DNA from 3 places in the Paenibacillus sp. FSL H7-0690 genome. Region 3 is predicted to be linked to each of the others. Evidence: riboswitches for the same ligand, from Rfam matches in the RefSeq annotation. Region 3 holds a riboswitch; each other region holds the start of a gene.
What was found. Region 3 has a riboswitch for cobalamin ahead of MHI32_RS04175 (S-layer homology domain-containing protein). Riboswitches for the same ligand answer to the same signal wherever they lie in the genome.
Positions count from the first base shown of each region.

Region 1: it holds a riboswitch for cobalamin, as region 3 does, so the genes downstream of both, metE (5-methyltetrahydropteroyltriglutamate--homocysteine S-methyltransferase) here and MHI32_RS04175 (S-layer homology domain-containing protein) in region 3, are expected to answer to the same signal.
Region 2: it holds a riboswitch for cobalamin, as region 3 does, so the genes downstream of both, MHI32_RS04850 (DUF4430 domain-containing protein) here and MHI32_RS04175 (S-layer homology domain-containing protein) in region 3, are expected to answer to the same signal.

Region 1 covers NZ_CP150281.1:5,007,429-5,012,786, reverse strand. Annotated here, with positions in the region: gene MHI32_RS22155 (FtsX-like permease family protein) at 1-1,115, shown strand, start outside; gene MHI32_RS22150 (DedA family protein) at 1,133-1,756, shown strand; gene MHI32_RS22145 (undecaprenyl-diphosphate phosphatase) at 1,807-2,667, shown strand; cobalamin riboswitch at 2,767-2,973, shown strand; gene metE (5-methyltetrahydropteroyltriglutamate--homocysteine S-methyltransferase) at 3,128-5,358, shown strand, end outside.
Region 2 covers NZ_CP150281.1:1,096,700-1,102,057, forward strand. Annotated here, with positions in the region: gene MHI32_RS04840 (hypothetical protein) at 1-539, shown strand, start outside; gene MHI32_RS04845 (glycosyltransferase) at 536-3,532, shown strand; cobalamin riboswitch at 3,660-3,863, shown strand; gene MHI32_RS04850 (DUF4430 domain-containing protein) at 4,033-5,358, shown strand, end outside.
Region 3 covers NZ_CP150281.1:927,117-932,474, forward strand. Annotated here, with positions in the region: gene MHI32_RS04155 (carbamate kinase family protein) at 1-489, shown strand, start outside; gene MHI32_RS04160 (hypothetical protein) at 682-1,263, shown strand; gene MHI32_RS04165 (transposase) at 1,285-1,578, shown strand; gene MHI32_RS04170 (cellulase family glycosylhydrolase) at 1,648-3,369, opposite strand; cobalamin riboswitch at 3,711-3,912, shown strand; gene MHI32_RS04175 (S-layer homology domain-containing protein) at 4,075-5,358, shown strand, end outside.

The sequences.
Region 1 (5,358 bases), 2.8 Mb from region 3:
GCCGAATGTTTTTTATGGTGACGATTGTATCCGCAGTCTCCTTCACTTCCGTAGGGGTATTTGCATCGATACATACACTTTCCAGAGAGCTGAAATTGGATTATCCCGCAGCAGTGGGTTATGTAGCCAAAGGAAATCAGACGGGTGTACCCTTTGATCAGCATCTGAACGAAATTAAGGAAGAGCTCAAGACGCACGGACTCCCTTATGAAGCGCTTAGTATCCCGATTAAATATGCTGAGGTCGAAGCTCAGACTGGACCCGATCGCACTTTACGCCTTCCCTTGATTGCTTTCAGTGATTATAATCTCGCCCTGCAACGTGCAGGTTTCACAACGGCTGAGCGTGCTCTGGTGGGCAACGAAGGTCTGGTGATGATTGGTTCGCAGCGGGATCGCAGTTTAACAGAAGGCAGAGTAAAAGCGGTCTATTCCTTGCAGCAAGGACTTGCCATTAAAGAAATAGGTTATACCGAGCAAGTCCCCATTGCCGAATATTTATTGCCGGAGCTGGATGGTAGAGATGGCGGGGATTTTAGTGGTGTCGTGATCAGTGACGAGCTTTACAGTGCTATTGATCCCGTGCAGACGGATCTTTATACAGGTTTTTATGTAGAGGATTTTCCGCAGACGGTAGGTATCGCAGCTGATCTTGCCCATAAAGGCAAACAGTCCTATGAAAGTGATTCTCCGTATGCGATTGTGATCAGCGGCACGCTGTTTGAACTTCAGAAAACATTGTATAACACAATGCTTTTTGCTTCCTTGCTGGTGGGTACTGTCTTTTTTATCGCGGCAGGCAGCTTTCTTTACTTCCGGTTATATACCGATCTTGATCATGATCGCAATCAATATTCCACTTTGTCCAAGATGGGACTTACGGATAAAGAACTCAATCGAATAGTTACGATTCAGCTGTCTTTGTTGTTTTTTGTGCCGGTCGGAATAGCTATTTTACACAGTGTGTTTGCCTTTATTGCGCTTCAACGGTTGTTCTACTTATCTATCGCAACGGAGACAGGCGCGGTGTTACTCGGATATTTGGCTGTTCAAGGACTATACTTCTTTTTTATTCGCAGCCGCTATTTACGCAACCTGAAGAAGAACTTGATATGAGAAATGGGGGTAACAAGATGCAAGCATGGATTACAGATTTTATGGAGCAGTTTGGTTACTTCGGTATTTTTCTGATGCTGGCCTTTGAAAATATATTTCCACCAATTCCTTCAGAAGTGATCCTGCCCTTTGGAGGATTTATGACGACTACGACGAGCTTGACGATCCCTGGTGTAATCATTGCTGCCACGGCTGGTTCACTACTGGGTGCAGTAATTCTCTATTATATTGGCCGATTATTGGATGTGAGCCGGTTAGAGAAACTGGTTGAACGCTGGGGTAGCCTAATTAGGGTCAGTAAAAAAGATATCCACAAGGCTGACGCCTGGTTTGATAAATATGGCTACTGGACTGTATTGTTTTGTCGGATGGTTCCGCTGGTCCGCAGTCTGATTTCGATTCCGGCGGGAATGTCGGGCATGAAATTTGGAGTATTTATGATCTTCACAACGATTGGCACATTGGGATGGAATTTGCTGCTTGTGCTTATTGGCGCGGTATTGGGCGAATCCTGGGAAGACATTGCCGTGTACATGGATGTGTACTCCAATGTAGTCTATGTACTAATTGCTGGCGGATTAGTTATTCTTGGGTTTCTGTACTTCCGCAAACGCAGCCGGAGAATGAACACTGAGGGCTAAGCGGGTAGTGGACTGATAATAGAAATGACTATTAAAAAGGAGGGAAACAAATGGAGCTATTAACGATTATTAAAGCCATTATTTTGGGGCTTGTTGAAGGTTTAACCGAATTTGCTCCAGTATCCTCCACGGGTCATATGATTATTGTTGATGATATGTGGCTGAAATCACAGGAGTTATTTGGACAATATACAGCAAATACCTTCAAAGTAGTTATTCAACTGGGTTCAATATTAGCGGTTGTTGTGATCTTTAGAAATCGGTTCATTGATTTGTTAGGCTTAAAGCGTTTCAGCCGTAAGCAGTTGGATCCTGTAACAGAGGAGCTACCGCAGTTGGAGCAGGGCGGGCATCTCAAGCTGACTCAGGTTCTGGTAGGGTTAGTGCCTGCAGGTGTGTTAGGTGTTCTGTTTAATGATTATATTGATGAGCATTTATTCTCTACCTCAACAGTGTTAATTGGTCTAGTGATTGGGGCTATATTAATGATTATTGCCGATCTGTTTGGGCCGAAGAAGATCAGAACTGAGAGTGTAGATCAGATTACATACAAACAGGCACTTGGTGTAGGTCTTGTACAGTGTTTTTCGTTATGGCCTGGATTTTCACGCTCGGGCTCGACGATTTCTGGTGGAGTACTCCTCGGGATGAGCCATCGTGCCGCTGCTGATTTTACGTTTATTATGGCAGTACCCATCATGGCAGGTGCCAGTCTGTTGTCACTGATGAAAAACTGGCAATATTTCACCATGGACGCGTTGCCGTTTTTTATTGCAGGCTTTATTAGTGCCTTCCTATTTGCGCTGTTATCGATGCGTTTCTTCTTAAAACTGATCAATCGTATCAAGCTCTTACCGTTTGCTATATACCGTATAATTCTTGCTGCTGTAGTATATTTCGTATTTTTCTAAGTCCGTTATAAGGAATCGATATAACAGAAGCCCCAGTAATCTATTGCAGATTGCTGGGGCTTTCACGTATGATGACATCAGATTAAGACACTCAAATGATGAATGATATCGGAGACAGGTGCTGACCGGAAAATAGTAATTCGGTAGGCTTAATAGGGAAATTCGGTTCGACGCCGATGCGGTCCCGCCACTGTAACGGAAGAATCTCGAGCAACAGAGGTCACTGGCAATTTACTACTGCTGGGAAGACTGCTCAAGATGTTGACGCCGCTAGCCAGGAGACCTGCCTGTTTCAACAGCACTGCTTCACCTACGGAAGATAGGGAGGTGTTAGACGTTAACCATGGGTATATCATGGGCGTCTTTCCCTTTGACTTTTTTAGGGAAGGGCGCTCTTTTTTATAGGAAAGCAAGTAGCTTTGGAGTTTGAAATAAGAGATGGAAGAGGGAGTGTATCGAGATGACGAATAAAGTAAAAGTAAGTAATCTTGGATATCCGAGAATCGGAAAGAACCGCGAGTGGAAAAAGACACTGGAAGCCTACTGGCAGGGGAAAATAAATGAAGAGCAATTCCGCTCCGAAATGGCAGCAATTCAGCTGCAGCATTTGAAGACCCAGCAAGAGGCAGGAATTGAGCTTATTCCGGTGAATGATTTTACTTTTTATGACCATGTGTTGGATACGGCTGTTATGTTTGGAATTGTACCTCCACGGTACACGTATGATGGCGGCGACATCGGGCTTGATCTTTATTTTGCAATGGCCCGTGGTAATGCTGAGGCTACTGCCTGTGAGATGACCAAATGGTTCAATACGAACTATCACTATATCGTTCCAGAGATCGGCACACAAACACCACGCTTGACTGAAAATAAACCTCTAGCGGCTTATCGTTTTGCTAAATCGCAGGCAGGGATTGAAGGTAAACCGGTACTTTTAGGTCTGTATACCTTCCTTAAGCTGTCCAAAGGTTACGCAGCGGCAGATATCGCCAAGATTGCTGCACGTTTTGTTCCAGTCTATGTTCAACTGCTACAGGAACTGAAGCAAGAAGGGGTAAGCTGGGTACAAATCGATGAGCCAGCGATTGTTACAGGCATAAGTAAAGAAGAATTAACACTGCTTAACTCGATATACACAGAAATTGCCGGCTCCGTGCCGGGCTTGAATATTATTTTACAGACGTATTTCGAAGCTGCTGAACCGTTGGAGGCACTGCTAGAGTTGCCTGTTCAAGGCTTGGGTCTTGACTTTGTGCACGATGGTGGAGCAAATCTGGCTTCTATCGAACGTCTTGGCTGGCCGAAGGACAAATGGCTGGGTGCCGGAATTATTGATGGACGGAACATCTGGCGTTCCGATTTAGACGCTAAGCTGCAACTGGTAGAAAAGCTCAGTGTTCATGTGCCGCTTGATCGTCTTATTCTTCAGCCTTCTTGCAGTCTGCTGCATGTCCCAGTCACCGTTCAAGGTGAGGTGAAGCAGAAGGCGACAGTTAAGAATGCGTTAGCTTTTGCCGATGAGAAGCTTGCAGAGCTTAGTTTGCTCGGAGCAGCCCTCGCAGATAAAGGAGAAGCTTCTAAAGCAGCGCTGGCCGCTAGTCGTGAAGCTATTGCAGCATTCCGCGCACTACCTGAGCGTGGCCGTAAGGATGTGGCGGAGCAAGTGCTTGCACTTGCAGCTTTGCCGGACCAACGCAGTTTGCCTTTTGCTGAACGCTTAAAGGTGCAGCAAGAGAAATGGCAGCTTCCACTTCTGCCAACCACTACAATTGGTAGCTTCCCGCAGACAGTAGAAGTGCGTCAGGCGAGATTGAAATGGCGTAAAGGGGTCTGGAATCAGGAGCGTTATGATGGATTTGTTCGTGAGCAGATCGCGGATGCAATTACCTTCCAAGAAAAGCTAGGTCTGGATGTTCTGGTCCACGGTGAGTTCGAGCGTACAGATATGGTGGAGTTTTTCGGAGAAAAGCTGGACGGATACTTGTTTACTAGTAATGGCTGGGTTCAATCCTACGGTTCCCGTTGCGTTAAGCCACCGGTGATCTACGCGGATGTTGCATTTATACAGCCTATGACTGTTAAAGAAAGTGTCTATGCACAATCGTTGACGAAGCTTCCGGTTAAAGGAATGTTGACGGGTCCTGTAACTATCCTCAATTGGTCATTTGTACGTGATGATCTCAGCCGGGAAGAGGTAGCCAATCAAATTGCTCTTGCCCTTCGCCATGAAGTAAAAGCGTTGGAAGATGCAGGCATCGAAATGATTCAAGTGGATGAGCCGGCTATACGTGAAGGACTTCCGCTTAAGGCAGAAGACCGTGAGCATTACCTGAACTGGGCAGTGAAGTCGTTCCGCGTTGCTACGAACCATGTGAAGGCTACGACACAAATTCATACGCATATGTGCTATAGCGAATTCAATGACATGATCGATTCCATATCGGCTATGGATGCTGATGTAATCTCCATTGAGACTTCACGTAGCCATGGGGAGCTGATTATCAGCTTTGAGGAGCAGGCCTATGATAAAGGAATTGGTCTTGGAGTGTATGACATCCATAGTCCGAGGGTTCCGGCTGTAGAAGAAATGACGGCGAATATCGATCGTGCGCTGCGGGTGCTGGACCCTGAACAGTTCTGGATTAATCCGGATTGCGGTCTGAAAACACGTGGCTGGCAGGAGACAGA
Region 2 (5,358 bases), 170 kb from region 3:
CTGCGGGTATTTTGTTTATGGTCGATCCGCTGCAAATCCGTTCTATCCGTGAAAAGATTCATATTAACATCGGTGACCGCCCGGGAGAATGGGTCTCACAATATGACGAGCCGCGCGATGTGGTGCTGACGATGTTCGGTGATTTTATTGCCTATCAGGAAAAGAGTAAGACAGACATTCCAACAGCGGTTGTGCTTGCCAAAAGTGATATGCTGCATTCGCTGAAGGATGAGGATGGCGATTACATCAAGTCCAACAGCAATGTGTTCAATAACTATGTTCACCGCAAAACATTAAACATGGACGAGTTCCATAATATCGACGGGGAAATTCGCAGATTTATTGGTAAGGTGGACAGACCCTTTAAAGATACGATGGATGTTTATTTCGCGAATACGGGTTATTTTGCAGTATCTGCGTTGGGCAGCAATCCTGTGAATCAAAAGATTGAGGGTGTAGTAAGCCCGATTCGTGTAGACGAGCCTTTTATTTGGCTGCTGCATAAGCTGAAGTATATTGAGGGGAGCGACGGCCCGTGAATGTTTTCTCAGGGTCAACAATCGCCCAACAGATGTACACCCGCGAACGTCGCGGAGTGTTTCGTTCCACAGAAGGCTTCGATACGGTAGCGAAATCAGATAGTCTAGACAATAATTTTGTGAAAAAAATCCTTCATCCCTTCTGCCTCTACGATGCTCCTGCGGAGTTAACCGCACGTGGAGAGAAGGATGAGGCTGCATATCCTGGTGCGCTGCACCTATTTCATGCTGAGAACGGGGATACAGTTATTGGGCTTAGTCGTTATCAAGCGGCCGATTTCACAGGCCAACGAAGCGCTTTTTTTGCACATAACTATGTAGTTCCTGCTTCACGTTCCGAAGAAATTGTGCAGAGCTATGGAGACTGGCTGCATGCTGATTTTGCAGAGCGTTATACGGGAGAGCTTGGTGGAACCTTGCCGGAGCTGCCCTCTATTCCAGTTGTTCGCACAGACCGCAGCCCTGATCCAATCGCAGGCTTACGCTTGTTAGGGATTGATGAAGGGATATTCAAGGCGTTATTGCAAGCTGTGATGCTCTCTGTAGCAGGTAAGAAAAAAATCTACGTGGCTCTAAACGTACCTATCACCGAGTTGTCTGCGCGGGCGGTGGAGCTTACAGAAATTCTGTATAGCGTGCTGCCGTATGAATTCCGCCGTAGATTAGGCGTGATTACCTATGCGAATGAACCGCAAAGCCGTAAATATATACATCTTAGCTTTGTGGAAAAAGGTTCACTTCGTCCCGGTGACCGCAGTATTGAGAAGGATTATACCTTTGATTTGGCTTCCGGACGGATGGGGAATGTCGATTTTGGCGAGACCCGCCAGCCTTATGCTGATTTGGTGTGGAAGCTATTACTGCTGAATCCAGGAGATATTAACGACTTCGTAAGCTTCGCCGATCAGATTCTGCGTGGAGAGAGTTCTGAGCACAAGCTAACCCTTTCTTTCTATAATGAGCTGGCTATATTTTATGAGATTGAGCAAGGGAACGAGCATTTATATACGGAAAACAAGAGTGCGGTGCTAAGTGGTTTGCTTTCTTACCTTAAACCAGACGGTGCAATTCATTCTAGAATCCGCTTGAATGATATTTTCTTAGAACGGTTTGACCGGGAATTTGATCTGATTCGGCAAAGAAATGTGCCAGATCCGGCGATTATGGAATGCTTTAAAGAGTATTTTGTACTTAAGGATCACAATTACAGGGTCAGAATCGTGGATTATTTCATCAATGGGATGCTTCATAGTGTGGAAGCGGGCCGCAAGGATATTTTGAGTGCTGCTTACGGGATCATTGAGAGTAATGATGAGTTAAGTGCAGCTTACTTCCAGCGCGTGATGTCTGAAACTTATTTCCGTAAGCAGCTACTTGAGCCTTATATGGAATCAAGACTAGCTGCGGCGTCCAGATCTGCGGATATTCTGAGCTTTGTGCTCCATTGGGGGCGGTTCCTGCCAGTGGCGTTAGAGCAGTCTTTTGCTCAAAATGCTGTGAAGGATTATTTGCTAGAAAAGCTCCAGCTGGAGCATGATCCGGTGGCTTCTGTGGCGGAAATTCATGAAATTGTAGATAAGGCAGAAAAAGATCGCCGCAAAGGAACAGGAGTTGCTCCTAAGGCACTCTCCCTAATGCAGGATCTTGCTGCTTCAGCAGATAGATTCTTACTGAACCGCTTATCGCTTTCTGATATGACGCAGGAGGAGCTTCTGGAGGTAGTTTTTTTACGGTATGGTAATGTTGTCGATTGGCAGCCGCCACTGGATAGGATTAGCAAGCAGAAAGAGAATGCGCTGCGTGCCGCTTACCGCTGGTTTGGTGAAGAGAAGCCGAATGAGGAGATTTTTACAGGATTGTCTCCGCAGGAACTAGACGATGTGCAGCTACTGGGTCGTCGTTTGCTAAAAGAGGTGCGTGTTCTGGAACCCTTTGAACGGCTTCCGCTAGCCTTTTACTATACAACTCAGCGTGAAGGGGGTCCGCTGGATTACGATGCGCTTCTGGAGCTGTTAAAGCGTAAAGCCGGTTCCGACAAAGAAATCATCTATCGGTTTTTTGCTTGGTCGCAAGGCAATCCTTTATTTACGGTTTCGAATAAAAAGCTGCAACCGGGTTACCGTAAGGCGATTCTGAAGTATTTCCTGAGCAGTGATCGTGAAGCGTTCAAGAATCGGGAATTCCGAAAGAACTATGTCGCGGCAGCTCGGCCTGCTCTGCAAAATGTGTACAATGAAGCCCGCTCCCAACTGGCTTCCCCGCTGGCGCGCTGGATCAGCCGCAGCCGATTTCGACTCTTAATCTCCGGCTCCATTACGGGTATTCTGGTGATTATTGCAATTATCGTATTCAGTATGCTGCGTCCGGATGATACGAAGACGGCTCTGCCGGGGACAAGCCCTGAGCCGACCCCTGTTCAGAGTGCAGGCAATATGCTGCCTCCAGCTTCAGTATACTTGAAGGATCAGAGCGTCGAAGGAGATAAGGGGAGCAGCATATTGGTGTTCACCTTCGCAAGTGCAGATGACTGTGTGCAGTTTCAACCGACTGAGATTAGTTTAATGTCTTCGTCTACAGAGATAGATAAAAGCTTTAAGGTCGCTGCTACGAATGGGACTTGTCCAGTGCCGTCAACGGATGGGACGGATGAGGGAAACGCTGCTGACGAGTCAGATGCCGCTGGCACTACTGGAGGAACAGCAGAAGGTGCAGATGCTACTAATGCTGTAGCTGATGCATCTCCGTCTCCTACGCCTTCCTCTAATACTGAGGACAGCACTGGGTTGCCTTCCGCAACAGCTGTGACTGAAGGTGAACAACCTTCCTATCAGGTTGAGGTTACATTGGAGCCTGGAGCGACAATTCTAGAGAAAAGTATGATCAAAGCCGGAAGATTTACATTGATCGTAGATCCCGACCCTAATATTCCACCAGCTTCTGATTCAAGTGCTGAACCCTCCCCGACTGCAAGTCCGGATGGAACAGTCGAATAACAAGCTTTCTGAACAGCAATAACTACCGGAAGGTGGCGTATTGCTGTTCATTTTTTTGCTGCCCATACTAAGCTTTTCTATAGACATGCTATGTATTAATAGATATGATTATGGATGTCAAAATAAGATACTACATACTGGAAAAGGTGCAGACTCTATCAATCTAGTCGTCTGCTTAAAAGGGAAGTCCGGTGCAAGAGTCCGGCGCGGTCCCGCCACTGTATGTGCGGAGCGTTTCTTCTATAAGCCACTGCCCCGAAGGTAGGGTGGGAAGGTGAAGAACAGCGATGAAGCATTAGCCAGGAGACCTGCCTTTTTCGTGAGCGTTTCTATTCTTCGTGGGGTAAGAATGTGGAACATATACAGATGGACTGTTGGCAGGAAGCAAGCGCCGCAGCCTCAATTTGTAATCTTCCCTGACCGCCCTCCAAAGGGGCGGTCTTTATGTTATGCGTCTTATTCCCGGCAGTACCCATTCTTATACAGAAAGAGGTTAAACAATGAAGAAAATCATGTCTTCCAAGTTTGTAGCACTTGGGCTGGCTTTATTCATGGTCATTTCAATTCTAGGAACATCTCTTGCTCCGGCGGGACAAATATTTGCAGAAGCGGGCGCTGGCGCCGGTCTGGAGGCAACTGCTGCGGAGCGGATTAATGTTGCGGATGCGACTTATGCGGCTGCAGAATATCTCTTGAAAGGTGGCGTGCAATCGGATTGGCAAGCCATTGGATTAGCGCAAGCAGGGTACAAGCTGCCGGCTAGTTACCTTTCAGAGCTTGAGAAAAAAGTAAAGGATGCAGCTGGCGATTTCACCAATGTAACCGATTATGCTCGAATCGTGCTCGCAGTGAGAGCGATTGGTGCAGATCCTACTAGCTTTGCTGGTAACGGAACGACTCCTGGCTATAATCTGATTGAGAAAATTTATAATAATAGCAAGCTCAGTGAACAGACGCTTAATAATCCGGTATATGCTTTACTTGCGCTGGATTCTGGTAAATATAATATCCCAAGTGACGCGAAATGGACGGCGGATAAGCTCCTTACGGAGATTCTCTCCAAACAGAATCCGGATGGGGGCTTTGCACTAACCTCAGGCGCAAGTGAGCCTGATATGACAGCGATAACCTTGACGGCTCTGGCGGCACATAAAAATAATCCCGAAGCCTACTTAGCAGGGCTACAAGCCGTAGCTTGGTTATCTGCAGCTCAAGATAGCCATGGGGGTTACGGTGACAGTGCTGAAAGTAGCGCACAAGCAATCCTTGGACTCACATCCTTCGGAGTTGATCCTAGTGGATTAGAATACACCAAAAACAAAGTGGATCTAATGGAGAACCTGCTCAGCTATCGTCTAGCTGATGGTAGCTTCACCCATAGCCGTGGTGGAAGCAGTAATATTCTGGCGACAGAGCAAGGGCTTCAGGCGCTGGTTGCCTATAATTTGCTGTATAAAGGAAGCAACAGTAAGCTATACGATTTTTCCAAATCCTCCATTCAGAGTTCACTCATCTACGCTCCAGTAACGATTGAGGGACCACAGGCCACGTTGGCACAAGGGTACGCCTATGCTGGCAACGCACTTGGAGCGTTAGAGAAGCTGGCGCTTCAAACGAACTTGCCGATCACGAATCCTTCGGGCAGTTATGTGACTGGCATCGGAAGTATTGCTGCTGGAAGCTTTGGTGGTTATGACGGATGGATGTATGTTGTATCGCGTGACGGAAAATGGATTAATCCCGATGTAGGCATGAGTGATTTTGTACTTAAAGATTCAGATCAGGTACTGGTTTATTATGCCGGAGACGACACTAAGCTTGTGGAT
Region 3 (5,358 bases):
ATTGAGGATTCAGGACGAGGTTACCGCCGTGTTGTTCCATCGCCTAAGCCGATTGATATCGTTGAAAAAGACGTCATTAAATCACTCATTGAGACGGGTTATGTGGTAATCGCTGTTGGCGGAGGCGGGATTCCTGTGATCAAAACCGAAAATAATACCTACGAAGGTATCGATGCAGTCATTGACAAAGACTTTGCTACAAGTCTGCTGGCCGAACAGATCGATGCAGAATCTCTTATCATTACAACAGGAGTTCCTCAGGTATGTGTGAATTTCGGTACGCCTGAGCAGAAGGCTCTTGAAGAAGTTACAGCGGCAGAAATGTTGGTATATGCGGAGCAGGGTCATTTTCCTGCTGGCAGTATGCAGCCTAAAATTGAAGCAAGTCTTAGTTTTTTGAAAAAAGAGGGACGCAGAGTTATCATTACCAATCCGGAAAATATGAAAGCTGCGATGAGCCAACAGGCTGGCACACATATTGTAAATTAATAAGATCTAATTTATCTCATCATTTCATGGAGACCGCCACTGATCTAAATCAGGGCGGTTTTTTGACATATTCATGAATTGTTATCTAACTGTTGCTTTCAGATGGCCATATTCTGGTGAATAAAAGGAAGATAAGAGGTAAAACTATGTCCACTATAGAGAAAAAAATACATTAAAATGCGGGGGTAAAAGATGATATCGAATAAAGGAACAACACAACGTTTTTCTAGGGCTACAATTCTTTGTTGTATTTGTGCATGTACGGTATTGCTAAGTGGTTGCACTAAAGCAGCGGATGAGACTCAAGTGCCTACTCCAACAGCTCAAGTAGAAACTGCAGCACCTTCTGCAGAAGCAACTACACCTGTACCTACAAATAACGCAACAGAACAACCTCTAACATCTGCGTCACCCGGCTCAAATACTGGGAAACTTCCAGAGGGGGTTAGCGTTCAGAGAGTTATCAAGGAGGTTTCGTTAAAAGATAACTATCATAAAAAGGTTGAGCTGCTAACTGACGGAGGCAAGCGGGTCACCATTACAGATCCGAATCAAAAGATTGTTTTGCAGCAGATTGAATATGACGGAAGGATCACTGCGGTTAAGGGTAAACAGGTTACCGTTCAAGTGGAGGGCGGTAAAGAGCAAACCTTAACGATTCCTGATCATATAGTCATTGAAGATGAAGACAAGCTCGGATTGAATAATGGCGTTGAAATCGAGTGGACGGTAAATGCAGATGGACAAATCGAAAGTGTGGAATTGGACGATTAAAAATTTACCGAGGTGAGCTGGATGAAATTTCTAATCGTACTTGGTAGTATTCTTGTTCCCATTGTTATGCTGATGTTACAGGGGAAATCGATAAAGTGGCGTATGGTTTTTAATGTTGTTTCGGTCTTAAGTGCGATTATCTTTGGAAATATTTCCGCCTTGGCGATTTACGAGATATTAAGAGATCGCGCTGTGTTTATGACCTCGATCCATGCGATATTTTTGAATCCAATGTTTCTTATTACCGGAGCCTATCTTGGCGTATATTTAATTTATCGGTTGATGATAATTTCGTATGACGAGGTTTATATGTGATCGGTACAATACAAATAGGGATGTTCCTGCGAAGGACACCCCTATTTGTGTTGTTAACAGGACCGATGCTTAAGAGGACTTTCCTACAACGTTTGTTCCGCTCTTCGTGATCTTGTAGGTGATAATATCCCCATTCCAGAAGTGGAACTTCAGGATAACCTCGCCGTCTTTAACATCTTTAAAGAACGCGGGAAGCAGCTTGATTTCTTTAGTGTTATAAGAAGGTGAGAAGGTATTGCCGAATTCCTTAAATGGAGTCCAGTCCTGCGGACCTGCATTGCCACCAGCGGTATACACAGCTTCCATTGTGGCAAGCTGGTTACCATTAAAGGTGGTCGGAATGGCAAAGGATTCAGTCGTGCCTTTTGCATCGCTTAATTTAGCTGTGTCATACACAATCACCTTAAGTCTCCACGCAACACCCTTGTTGAATTTCAGAGTCAGCACGGCATTTTCACCGTATTTTTGGTCAGCTGTGAGCTTTTTAAGTTGGCTGGCTTTGAGGATGAGCTCCTCACCATTTAAGGTGTAATCTTTACCTTTGGTCAGATACTTTCCGTTGGCACTAATGGTGGTTAGCTTATTGCCGTTCAGGTTCAGCTTAACCTTGGTATCTTTGATTTGTGCACCTTTTTTTAGGTAGACCAAATCGCTTTCGGTGCTGGAGGAACGCTCCTTCAGACCAGACATTAATACATTGTGGAGTTCAGGATCAGACCACTTATAAGTTTTACGGTTGAAATGCTGCCCGTTATCCCAGAGCATGGAAGTCATTTTCTTTTCTTTCAAATAATAAGTCAGATACTCGAAGAATTTAAGCTTCTCGCCCTGTTCAATCACACCCGTGTCTTTATCGAAACCTAATAAACCAAATTCGCCGACGATGACAGGGATGCCTTTAGCTACAAATGTATTGTAAACGTTATCAAAAGTTTGAGTGATATCGTTTTTTGTATCTTTTTCAAACGTGGTGTAGCCGGCAATGTTCACACTAAAAGGCCAGAAGCCATAGAAGTGAACGGTCGCAATAATATTTGGATCGTTCAGAGCCGTAATCGTCTTATAGAGATGATCCATTCTTGTTTGCGTAGGTGAAGACTCTAATGAAGGTAATACAAGTGGGCGGAGGTCGTTTTTCCCACCGGATTTCCGCACGATTTGATAGAAAGAGTTATTAAGTTCAGTAAGCATTTGCTCCATTTTTGCTTCGTCTGTGCTTCCACCATCGGTGAATCGAGGTTCATTTATGCTCTCGAACATCAGCTTATCGGAGTTGTCCTTGAAGCGATCGGCAATTTGAGTCCAAGCTGCATTATAACGTGCCAGCGTTTCATCGTGTTTTTCTTCCATATGGCTTACCCATAGCCAGGAATCATGATGGACATTAATCATGACATAAAGCTTGGCGTCCAGTGCCCAGCCGACAACTTCTTCCACACGATCGAGGTAGGCCTTTTCTAGGGTATAGTCTGGTGCCGCACCCATGTGAGTATCCCAGGTCACAGGAATCCGAATGCTTTTATAGCCTTGAGCGGCGATCTTTTTAATAAGATCTTGGGTCACACGTGGATTGCCCCAGGAGGTTTCATCCTCACCTGTAGCATCTAAAGTATTGCCAAGGTTCCATCCGGGCTGCATTTCGTCTACATAGGATTGGATCTTACTCTTTGGCGCTGCCTTAGCTTGTTGCTCGTCCTTAGTTGCAGCTGCGGCCATGGATGAGAACAGAGAGAGCAGAAGAGCGGTGACAAGTGTCAATGATAAGAAGGATTTCTGGATTCGCGTAGTCATTGAATTCTCCTTTGTGAGATAAATTTAGGATGCTTGGACCTGGCTTTGACGCTGTACTCGGTGGTTAGATGAATACAAACACCTCCAGTTTTATTTTGTAAACGCTTTCTGAATATACCCTAACATAGAATACACTTAGCGAGTACCTTACTAATTTGTGGTAAATTCATATAAGAATTAGTGATTTAAATTAATTTACCCCACACTTGGATAAAGAAATTATTTGAATAACCCTACTCGTAGAAATTGGTTATTCAATAGGATTATCTCTAGCTGCCCGTTATACAAAAAAGAAATATAACATGACAAAAGCATATATATTAGATATGATGAAGCATGAAAATTTAAAATTAGAAATAGGTGCCAACTATGAATGTTGCGGAAGTACAATCATAGATTGGTTAAATGGAAAGCGGGTGTGAATCCCGCGCGGTCCCGCCGCTGTGAAAGAGGAGTCCTTGCAAAATGCCACTGGGAAACTGGGAAGGCAGCAAGGGTGATGATACTTGAGCCAGAATATCTGCCTTTTTCTGTTACACCATCAAACTCTACGATCGATAGAGAGGTGCTTGAATAGTGTTTGCCAGCTATTACTGTGGTTCACTATCTTAACCTCTTGACGTTTATGTTGAGTGGTTTTTTTGTGGTTATGAGAAAGTTTATTCTGTTTTTTATCATAGGTATGAAGGGAAGGGTTATGGAAAAATGAAGAAAAATAAGTTTTTAGCGTGGTTACTTATTGTAGCTGTATTTATTACGACATTCTCTACAAGTGTAATCCCGGCTCAAGCAGATGGAGCAAGCTCTACCCTTAAAGGGTATGTATCTGTATCCGTAGAGAAATTCACCTTAGGCCAAGGGTATATTAAGGAACCTATTAAAGTTCCGATTTATGAAGGCGATAATGGCGCATCTTTAATAACACGTGCGCTAGGTGATGGGAATTATAGATATTTAGGAAATATAGATAGTGGTTTTTATTTATCAGAAGTTAAAGATAGTGGCAGAAGCGAAGTCAATATTCCACAATATATTTTAGATATGATTTCAGCCGATGGGAATACAGTCAGCACTAAAGCAGACCCCGAGTGGTTAAGTCAGTTTGACTACACCTCCATGTCGGGTTGGATGTATGCAGTAAATAATGTGTTTCCTCCGTTTGGGATGACCGATTATAAGCCTCAAGACGGTGACATCATTCGAACTCAGTTCACCACTTATGGCTATGGTTCTGATCTTGGCGGCTGGGGGGAAATCCCAGTTCAACTTGCCAATAAGGATGCTTTAACTGCGGAAATCGCCGAGATTAACAGTGCCCCTAATAAAGAAACTATTTTGGACAGACCAGTAGTGCAATCGGCAGTTTATGAAGCCTATTCCGTGCTCGAAAACATGGCAAGCTCTCAAATAAGTGTAGATCATGCGCTTGTCGGTCTTAATAATGCATTAGACATAGAACCCCCTGTTATTACAGTAAGTGGCATACAAGATAAACAGGAAGTATCCAATAAAGAAATAAGCTTCAAAGTAGCTGTCACAGACAATGTATATAGTGACATTACTCCAGAAGTGAAGCTGAATGGAGTTACTTTATCACCTGCAAATGGGGAGTATAAAGCTACTCTGAATTCAGGCAGTAATGCAATTACTGTAACGGCTCTTGACGGAGCTGGAAACAAAACAAATGTAACTTATCAGGTTACTTACAAACTGGAAACTTCAGTTGCCGTCAAACAACAGTTAGATAAAAACCTTGCTTATATTTTAAATACTGTAAAGAATCCAACGTTTGGAACAGGCAGCGGAGAATGGTCGATCCTTTCTCTGGCCCGGGCGAACTATACAGTACCTAACGGTTATTACGATCTTTATTACAACAATGTAGCAACGAAAATAGCATCAATCATTAAAGAGGATGGAAAACTCGACGCCAATAAAAGCACAGAGAATTCCAGAGCAATATTAGGACTTACCTCTATCGGAAAAGAT